2 regions of the Bariatricus sp. SGI.019 genome follow, and region 1 is predicted to be linked to the other one. Evidence: predicted binding sites of a transcription regulator. Region 1 holds the regulator's gene; the other holds the start of a gene.
What was found. Region 1 encodes HrcA, which represses chaperone genes, less so after heat shock. Its sites were predicted from a motif close to TGTTAGCACTCNNNNNNNNNGAGTGCTAACA; they were not measured.
Positions count from the first base shown of each region.

Region 2: a site for HrcA is predicted at 2,151-2,181, ahead of ACQRD1_RS02615 (co-chaperone GroES). Genes of this name have one in related genera too.

Region 1 covers NZ_JBNPOQ010000003.1:159,279-164,099, reverse strand. Annotated here, with positions in the region: gene dnaK (molecular chaperone DnaK) at 1-1,200, opposite strand, end outside; gene grpE (nucleotide exchange factor GrpE) at 1,247-1,948, opposite strand; gene hrcA (heat-inducible transcriptional repressor HrcA) at 1,966-3,009, opposite strand; gene ACQRD1_RS03175 (hypothetical protein) at 3,303-3,440, opposite strand; gene ACQRD1_RS03170 (hypothetical protein) at 3,490-3,783, opposite strand; gene ACQRD1_RS03165 (Crp/Fnr family transcriptional regulator) at 3,890-4,474, opposite strand; gene ACQRD1_RS03160 (ATP-binding protein) at 4,634-4,821, shown strand, end outside.
Region 2 covers NZ_JBNPOQ010000003.1:45,642-50,462, reverse strand. Annotated here, with positions in the region: gene ACQRD1_RS02625 (DUF6106 family protein) at 1-35, opposite strand, end outside; gene groL (chaperonin GroEL) at 146-1,771, opposite strand; gene ACQRD1_RS02615 (co-chaperone GroES) at 1,835-2,119, opposite strand; gene ACQRD1_RS02610 (hypothetical protein) at 2,235-2,540, opposite strand; gene codY (GTP-sensing pleiotropic transcriptional regulator CodY) at 2,633-3,415, opposite strand; gene topA (type I DNA topoisomerase) at 3,488-4,821, opposite strand, start outside.

The DNA of each region.
Region 1 (4,821 bases):
AGAGAATATCTGACTCTTCTTAGTAGGAATTGTCGTATTTCTCTCGATCAGTCTTGTAGCAACACCACCCATAGTCTCAATAGACAGTGACAATGGAGTTACATCAAGAAGAAGAATGTCTCCGGCACCTGCATCTCCGGCAAGTTTACCACCCTGAACAGAAGCACCAAGTGCTACACATTCATCCGGATTCAGAGATTTGCTTGGCTCTTTGCCAGTCAGACGTTTTACTTCTTCCTGTACAGCCGGGATACGTGTAGAACCACCAACCAACAGAACCTGACCTAATTCAGATGCTGTGATGCCTGCATCTGAAAGTGCTCTCTGTACAGGCTCAGATGTCTTCAGCACGAGATCATGTGTCAATTCATCAAATTTTGCTCTTGTCAGATTCATATCAAAGTGCTTTGGACCTTCTGCTGTTGCTGTGATGAATGGAAGGTTAATATTCGTTGTTGTTGCGGAAGACAATTCTTTTTTAGCCTTCTCAGCAGCTTCTTTTAGTCTCTGAAGTGCCATCTTATCTGTAGATAAATCTACACCTTCCTGTTTCTTGAATTCATCAATCATATAATCTGTGATCTTCTGGTCGAAATCATCACCGCCAAGTCTGTTATTACCAGCTGTAGACAATACTTCGATAACACCGTCACCAATCTCGATGATAGATACATCAAATGTACCACCACCTAAATCATATACCATGATCTTCTGTTCTTTTTCGTTGTCAAGACCGTATGCCAGGGCTGCTGCTGTAGGCTCGTTGATGATACGTTTTACATCAAGACCTGCAATCTTACCAGCATCTTTTGTTGCCTGACGCTGAGCATCATTAAAGTAAGCAGGTACTGTGATAACAGCTTCTGTTACCTTTTCTCCAAGATATCCTTCTGCGTCTGCTTTCAATTTCTGAAGAATCATAGCAGAAATCTCCTGAGGAGAATATTTCTTATCATCAATTGTTACCTTGTAATCGCTGCCCATTTCTCTCTTAATAGAAGAGATTGTTCTCTCAGCATTTGTTACTGCCTGACGTTTTGCAGGTTCACCTACCAGACGCTCTCCTGTTTTTGAAAATGCTACAACAGATGGTGTTGTTCTTGCACCTTCTGTATTTGCGATGACCGTTGGCTGGCCACCTTCCATAACAGCTACACAACTGTTTGTTGTTCCTAAGTCAATACCTATTATTTTGCCCATTATAAAGACCTCCTAATTTATTTTTTAATAGTTCGATGTAGTTCGATTAGTTTGCTACTTTTACCATACTGTGTCTCACTACTGAGTCACGGTACATATAACCTTTTTGGAATTCTTCGGCTACAATATTCTCACCAAAGTTTTCATCTTCCACATGCATCACTGCATTATGAAAATCAGGATTGAATTCCTGTCCTACCGCTTCGATAGGTTTGACCCCAACTCCTTCCAGTGTAGTCATCAACTGTTTATACACCATCTCCATTCCTTGGATAAAGGGATCGTTTTTTTCTTCTTCCTTGACACCATTAAGCCCTCGCTCAAAATTATCAACTACCGGAAGAATCTTATCTATGATATCTTTCGCTCCTATTTCATACATCTGGGATTTTTCCTTTTCTGTACGCTTGCGGAAGTTATCAAACTCAGCCATCTGACGAGTAAGTCTGTCTGTCAGTTCTTCGATCTTCTCGTCCTTTTTATCTTTTTTATTCTTCTTGCCAAATATCTTTTTTTCAGATTTGGATTCATCACTGTTCTTGGCTTCTGCTTCGTCAGCAATTTCATCTGATTCAGCATCTTCTTTTGTAGCAGCGTCCGCTTCTGATTCTACTTCATTATCTCTTTCGTCGCCAGTTTCTTCTGCAGCTTTTTCGTCGGCTTCTGTCTGCTCTGCAGCAGCTTTCTTTGCCTCCTCAACTGCTTCTTTTACCATCTCTTCCTGGCTCTTCTCCTGATTATTTTCCAAGGGTTATTCCACCTTTCTTATTCTTTTTTATGAAACATCCGATCCAGCTCATTCTGAAGCCGTTTCATAGATTTCAATACATGTTCATAATCCATTCTTTTTGGTCCGATAATACCTATGGTTCCCTTCATGCCATCTCCCAATTCATAAGTTGCGGTGACAACACTACAATCCTTCATAGTCTGTACCGGTGTCTCATCACCAATATATACCTGAATCCCTGTATTATCTTCTTTTGCCAGCGTCTGTGTCACTAGTTCAGTCAATTGCTGCTTTTCTTCAAAAGCACTGATAATTTCCTGAGCACTCTGATTATCACTCAATTCCGGGTACTTAAATATGTTCGTAGCACCACTTGTATAGATCTGCATATCTTCATCGATCTGAATGGCATCCGCTACTGCATCCAGAACATTTCCAATCACTGCACTGTGTATTCCAGCCTGCTCTTTCAGCCTTGCAATCAATCCAAGATTAATCTCTTCAATAGACATACCATTTAACGTTGTGTTAAGAAGCATATTCAACTTCAATAAATTTTCATTACTGAGTGGTTCATCTATATTAATAATCTTGTTCTTAATCACATTACCGCCAAGTACGATCACCGCAATAATCTGTTCCTCATCTACCATAGACAACTGAATGAACTTAATTTTATTCGCGCTATTCATTGGTGTAGAGACCATTGTTGCGTAATTCGTATTACTGGCAAGAACTTTCGCTGCCTGCTTCAGAAGCTGTTCCATCTTGTCTGCCTTATCCAGCATCTGCTCCTGCATCTCATTCAGTTCCTGTTCCTTCTCTTCCATCAACATATCAACATAAAGTCTATAGCCCTTATCCGAAGGAATTCGTCCAGCAGACGTATGTGGCTGTATAATGTAACCAAGTTCTTCCAGATCAGCCATCTCATTACGAATCGTTGCAGAACTCAGATTCAAATCCGTATATTTTGAAATCGTTCTGGAACCAACAGGCTCGCCGGTCTCAAGATAATTCTGAATGATTGCATGCAGAATTTTTAATTTACGATCACTAAGTCCATGATCCGCTATCATCTGTACTCCTCCTTTCGGATTTCCTGTTAGCACTCGAATTTAAGGAGTGCTAACATCTTCGACTATTAATGTATCACTATGGTTTTCATTTGTCAACATAGTTTACATATTTTTTATAAAATGAATTTAGATGAGAATGGTTATGATTGGAATGTGGACGGCGAGAAGATGGATGGAATGGCTGGCATTACGGAGTCCTTCGCTAAGAATCCATAACAGGAAAAGAAGCAGATATTTGGCGACCAGGCTGATTCGCCCCGAAATCTTGATGATTTCGAGGCTCAGCAGCCTTCTCAGATTTGGCTGGAAACCAAATCTTCGCACAAAATATCTGCTTCTTTTCCTATAACGGCTTCTAGTGCTTGTCCAACGAATGCCAGCCATTCCATCCATCTTCTCGCCTGACATTCCAAACCACTAATCTTCCTCATCAGGGAGATTCTGCGCATGATGAAAAGTAGAAAAGTATTATCAAAAATCCTAACTAAGCTCGATTTTTTCTGCTTCTTCTGGCTTAAACTCATTTTCAAGGTCATAGATATTATGTCCGGTAGATTCACCCAATACTCTTCCTTCTAATGAGTAGCAACGGATAAATCTCTTTGGATCGATACTGGACCAGTGTTCTACATCCCAGCTCATATAACCATCTGCGTCAGATTTCTTTTCTTTCAGATATAAATCTACCTGACGTCCATCCTTCATGATCTGGATCAATCCTTTTGTTCCATCCACTTCTAATTCTTCCTTTTTTACTGAATCGTAAACTTTCATGATATTCCCTCCTAAAAAAGTAAATTAGGAATCTTCCAGTGAAGCATTCCCCAATTCGTTCTATAACTGATTATACATTTTAAATAATAAAAACTCAATGTTTTTTCTACTTTAGCCAAAACTCACTTCTGCACATATCAAGAATACCTTCTTTTTTTAGTTTCCCCAGTTCCGTTGACATCGCACTCCGCTCCACACAAAGATAATCTGCCAGTTCCTGTCGATTAAATGGAATGGTAAAATGCCTGCTTCCTGCTCTTTTTGATTGTTCGGACAGATAAGATAATAATTTATCTCTAGTAGTTCGTTTTGAAATGTGACGGATCTTTTCTCCCAGCATCACATTTTTTCTCGCAAATATTTGTACCATATTTATAAAGAACTTCTGCTGTAATAGAGAACCCTCAGCAGACAATTCAAATATTTTCTTCACAGGAACCTGTAAAACAGTACAATCCGTCACTGTCACAACGCTGACTGGACTTTTTTTGATTCCTGCACAAGAAAATGCTGCCCCAAATAGTTCTCCTTGACTAAGTTGTTCCAATATTGAACGATTGCCAAATACATCTTCACATATTATCTGTACACATCCCTCTAGAATTACCCCAAGATTCTCTACCGGCTCCTCCTCTCCCAGTATCATCTCATTTTTCTGATATACTTTCATCTTACTTTCTAAAACAGGCATTATCTTCTCTATCTCTTCCTTCTCAATTCCCATAAATAACGGAGATTTTTTTTAAATATCAATATCTATTTTCATAAGCTCCTCCAATCGTTGGAAAAACAACATATTTTATTTTATAATTGTAGTAAATTAGGTACAACAAATCAAGGAGGTACTTATATGATAAGAACAATGGTTCATATAGACGAAGAAAAATGTAATGGATGTGGAGCCTGTGCTGCCGCCTGCCATGAGGGCGCCATTGCTATGATAGACGGGAAAGCAAAGCTGATCCGTGATGACTATTGCGATGGTCTCGGCAATTGTCTTCCGGTATGCCCGACCAATGCAATCACTTTGGAAGAACG
Region 2 (4,821 bases), 110 kb from region 1:
TTCTTCACCAATTGTTCAGTATAATAGTCGCTCATTTTTTCTTCCTCCAAAATTTTAATTAAAGATATTGTAGCACATTTTAGGACAAAAAGAAAACTCCTCACAAGAGGAGTTTTCAAAATTTTCACACTTTATGTGTATCTGTTTACATCATGCCCATTCCGCCGCCTGCACCAGCTGACATTGCCGGGGTCTCTTCTTTGATATTGGCAACAACAGACTCCGTTGTCAGAAGTGTAGATGCAACACTTGTTGCATTCTGAAGCGCACTTCTTGTTACCTTAGCCGGATCAAGAATACCGCTCTCTACCATATCTACATAGTTCTCTGTCAATGCATCGAAACCAATACCTGGCTCTGATTCTTTTACTTTATTGATGATCACAGAACCTTCCAATCCGGCGTTTGCTGCAATGTGGTACAATGGAGCTTCCAGAGCTTTCAGGATTACATTCGCACCTGTCTTCTCATCACCTTCCAGAGTATCTGCAAGAGCTGCAACCTCTTTTGTAGCGTGGATATATGCAGAACCGCCTCCTGCAATAATACCTTCTTCAACAGCTGCTCTTGTTGCTGCAAGTGCATCTTCCATACGAAGTTTTGCTTCTTTCATCTCTGTCTCTGTTGCTGCACCAACACGGATTACAGCTACACCACCTGCAAGTTTTGCAAGTCTTTCCTGAAGTTTCTCTCTGTCGAAATCAGATGTTGTCTCTTCAATCTGCATCTTAATCTGAGCTACACGGTCAGCAATCGCTTTCTTATCGCCCATACCATCAACGATAACTGTGTTCTCTTTCTGTACTTTTACAGATTTTGCACGTCCAAGTTGATCCAGAGTAGTCTCTTTCAGATCCATTCCCAGTTCATCAGAGATGACCTGTCCGCCTGTCAGAATAGCAATATCTTTAAGCATTTCTTTTCTTCTGTCACCATAGCCAGGAGCTTTTACAGCAGCTACATTGAATGTTCCACGCAGTTTGTTCACAATTAACGTAGTAAGTGCCTCTCCTTCTACGTCCTCTGCAATGATCAATAATCTTGCACCAGACTGTACAATCTGCTCTAACAATGGAAGAATCTCCTGAATATTAGAAATCTTCTTATCTGTGATCAAGATATATGGATCATCCAGAACAGCTTCCATCTTATCCATATCCGTTGCCATATATGCAGATACATATCCACGATCAAACTGCATACCTTCTACCAGATCAAGTTCTGTCTTCATTGTCTTGGACTCTTCGATTGTGATAACTCCATCGTTAGATACCTTTTCCATTGCATCTGCAACCATCTCTCCAACTTCTACATCGCCTGCTGAGATTGCTGCAACTTTTGCGATCTGATCTTTATCTCTTACTTTACTGGACATCTTAGCAATTGCTTCAACCGCTGCATCTGTTGCTTTCTTCATACCTTTACGGAGAATAATCGGATTAGCACCTGCTGCCAGGTTCTTCATTCCTTCATGTACCATAGACTGTGCTAATACAGTTGCTGTTGTAGTACCATCTCCGGCAACATCATTTGTCTTAGATGCAACTTCCTTGATTAACTGTGCTCCCATATTCTCAAAAGCATCTTCCAATTCGATCTCTTTTGCAATTGTAACACCATCATTTGTAATCAGTGGTGCACCGAATGATTTGTCAAGAACAACATTACGTCCTTTTGGTCCAAGTGTTACTCTCACTGTGTCTGCCAACTGGTTAACTCCTGCTTCCAATGCGCTTCTTGCTTCTGCGCCATATTTAATTTCTTTTGCCATGATAAATCTGCCTCCTATATTCTATTAAAAAACTTTTCTATATTCATTATTATTGACTGTTCTTTATTCACAGATGGCAAGAATGTCATCCTGTTTTACAATAATATATTCTTCGTCTTCAATCTCTACAGTTGTTCCTGAATATTTAGAATAAATAACCTTCTGTCCAACTGTAACATTCATTGTCACTTCTTTTCCATCAACTGTTCCACCTGGTCCAACAGCAATTACTTCTGCCTGCTGTGGTTTTTCTTTTGACTGTCCAGGAATGACTATTCCTGACTTTGTAGTCTCTTCTGCAACCAACTGCTTTAATACAACTCTGTCTCCTAATGGTACTAATTTCATATTTATTCCTCCTTAATTATATCCAAAGATTTGTCAGCACTCACAAAAAGAGAGTGCTAAAAGACTCTAGATATAAAATAGCACTCTCTTTCTACTTTGTCAACACACTTTCTATTTAGTTTACAAGTTTTTTATAAAATCCATTTCGAATCTGAAACTTCAATATCTTCCCCGATTTATTCCAATAACGTTCTTTGATGAATCCATTGCACCCAATATTTCCGTTTGACGTCTCAATATGGCATTCATAGATTCCATCCAGTGAAAATATCGGAAGTTCTGTCTCCTCTGATAGAAAATATATGCATTCTTCGTCTGGATTATACGTAATGATTTTACAGCGATGAGAAGTTTCATCAAAATATCCGTCTTTAAGTACCATTCTCGACATTCGAAGCTCTGCCGGACACTTTTCGTACATATATATTTCTCCTTTCCTATTGATACCCCGCCGAGATATTACAGCTAAACTCAAATAAGGGTATCAGTTGCCCGATACCCTTTCTACTCTGACTATTTCATACGTTCTGCTTTGATATGTTCCAATTCTGTAAATACATAATCATTAACAACTTTAATGTAGGTTCCTTTCATACCGGAAGAACGTGATTCAATTACGCCGGCACTCTCGAACTTACGGAGTGCATTTACAATTACAGATCTCGTAATTCCAACACGATCCGCAATCTTGCTGGCAACCAGAATTCCCTCGGTTCCGTCAAGTTCATCAAAAATATGAATGATAGCTTCTAACTCTGAATAAGATAATGTACTGATTGCCGACTGTACAATATGTTCTTTTCTGGTCTCTTCGGCACTTTCTTCATTCACCGAACGAAGCATCTCCAATCCTACAACTGTTGCTCCATACTCACTCAAGATAATATCATCAATCTCATACATCTGTTCTTTTTTATAGATAAATAAAGTACCCAGGCGCTCTCCTGCGATATCAATCGGCGTAATAATTGCCTGATATTTTTTCACTGCATCTTCAGAAAAACCTAAGGTCTGCAGATTCACATTCTCTTTGGTTGACAAGATACTCAAAAGTCGCTCATTTAGCATATCATCAATATGTTTCCCGATTTCCTGCTCAATCAATTCTTTAATATAAGGTACATTGTCACATTTGCTTCCCCCAAGTACCTTTCCCTTTTTACTTACGACTAATACATTCGAATCTAAAATCTGCGTAAGCACTTCACAAATGTCATTAAATACAACTTTACTCGAATTGTTGTTGTGCAGTAATTTGTTGATTTTTCTGGTTTTATCTAACAATTGTACGCTCATTGACATTCCACCATCCTTTAATTGATATATTATCATACAATTCTAGAAGTTTCAATTAATTTCCTGAATTTCCTAATTATTTTTGTTATTTTCTTTATTTTCTACATATCCACACTGCTCATCACCGCAGAGAAGCTTATTCCCTTTCTCTACCATATATTTTCCACACCTTGGACATTTCTTTGTAGATGGTTTCTGCCATGACATAAATTCACATTCTGGATTGTTCTCACATCCGTAATATTTTCTTCCTTTTTTCGTCTTTCGAATTACCACATCTTTACCACACAACGGACAAGGAACACCTATTTTCTCTAGGTAAGGCTTTGTGTTACGACATTCTGGAAATCCCGGGCATGCCAGAAAACGTCCATGTGGTCCATATTTAATGACCATATTTCGTCCACACTGATCACAGATGACATCCGTCACTTCATCTTCGATTTTCACTTGTTCCTGTTCTTTCTCCGCAATCTCTACTGCTGCCTCCAGATCAGGATAGAAATTCTCAATAATTGTCTTCCAATTCACTTTACCTTCTGCCACACCGTCCAAAAGGCTTTCCATATTGGCTGTAAAATTCACATCCACAATACTTGGGAAGGATTGCTTCATAATATTATTCACAACCTCTCCAAGTTCCGTCAGATACAGATTCTTATTCTCTTTTGCCACATAACGTCTTGCAATAATGGTAGAAATCGTCGGTGCATAAGTACTCGGACGTCCAATTCCTAACTCTTCCAATGTCTTTACCAAGGTTGCTTCTGTATAATGTGCCGGTGGCTGTGTAAAATGCTGTTTTGTCTCAAAACTTTCCTTAGAAAGAACGGAATCCTTATCCAATCCTTTCAGCAATACATTATTTTCTTCTTTTTCTTCTCCTGCTTCTGTGTATACCGTTCGGAATCCTTCAAATGCAATCTTGGAAGCCGCCACTGTAAAATAATACTTTCCAGCTGCAATCTTCACAGATGTGGTCTCATATCTTGCGGGCTGCATTCTGCTGGCAACAAAACGCTTCCAGATCAACTGATACAAACGGAACTGGTCTCTGGTTAAGGAATCCTTCATTGCTGCCGGAGTGCGTGTCACATCCGTCGGACGAATTGCTTCGTGGGCATCTTGAATAATCTTATGCCCATCTCCAGACTTCGCCTCATTTACAGCCACATAATCCTGTCCATAACTTGAAGCAATATATTCACGCACGTTGGCATCTGCCTCTTCAGAGACACGGGTGGAATCGGTACGAAGATAAGTGATCAGACCTACCGTTCCATTTCCTTTAATATCAATTCCTTCGTATAACTGCTGGGCAATCCTCATTGTCTTAGCTGTTGCAAAATTGAGCGCTTTAGATGCCTCCTGCTGTAAAGTACTTGTCGTAAAAGGTACTGGTGACT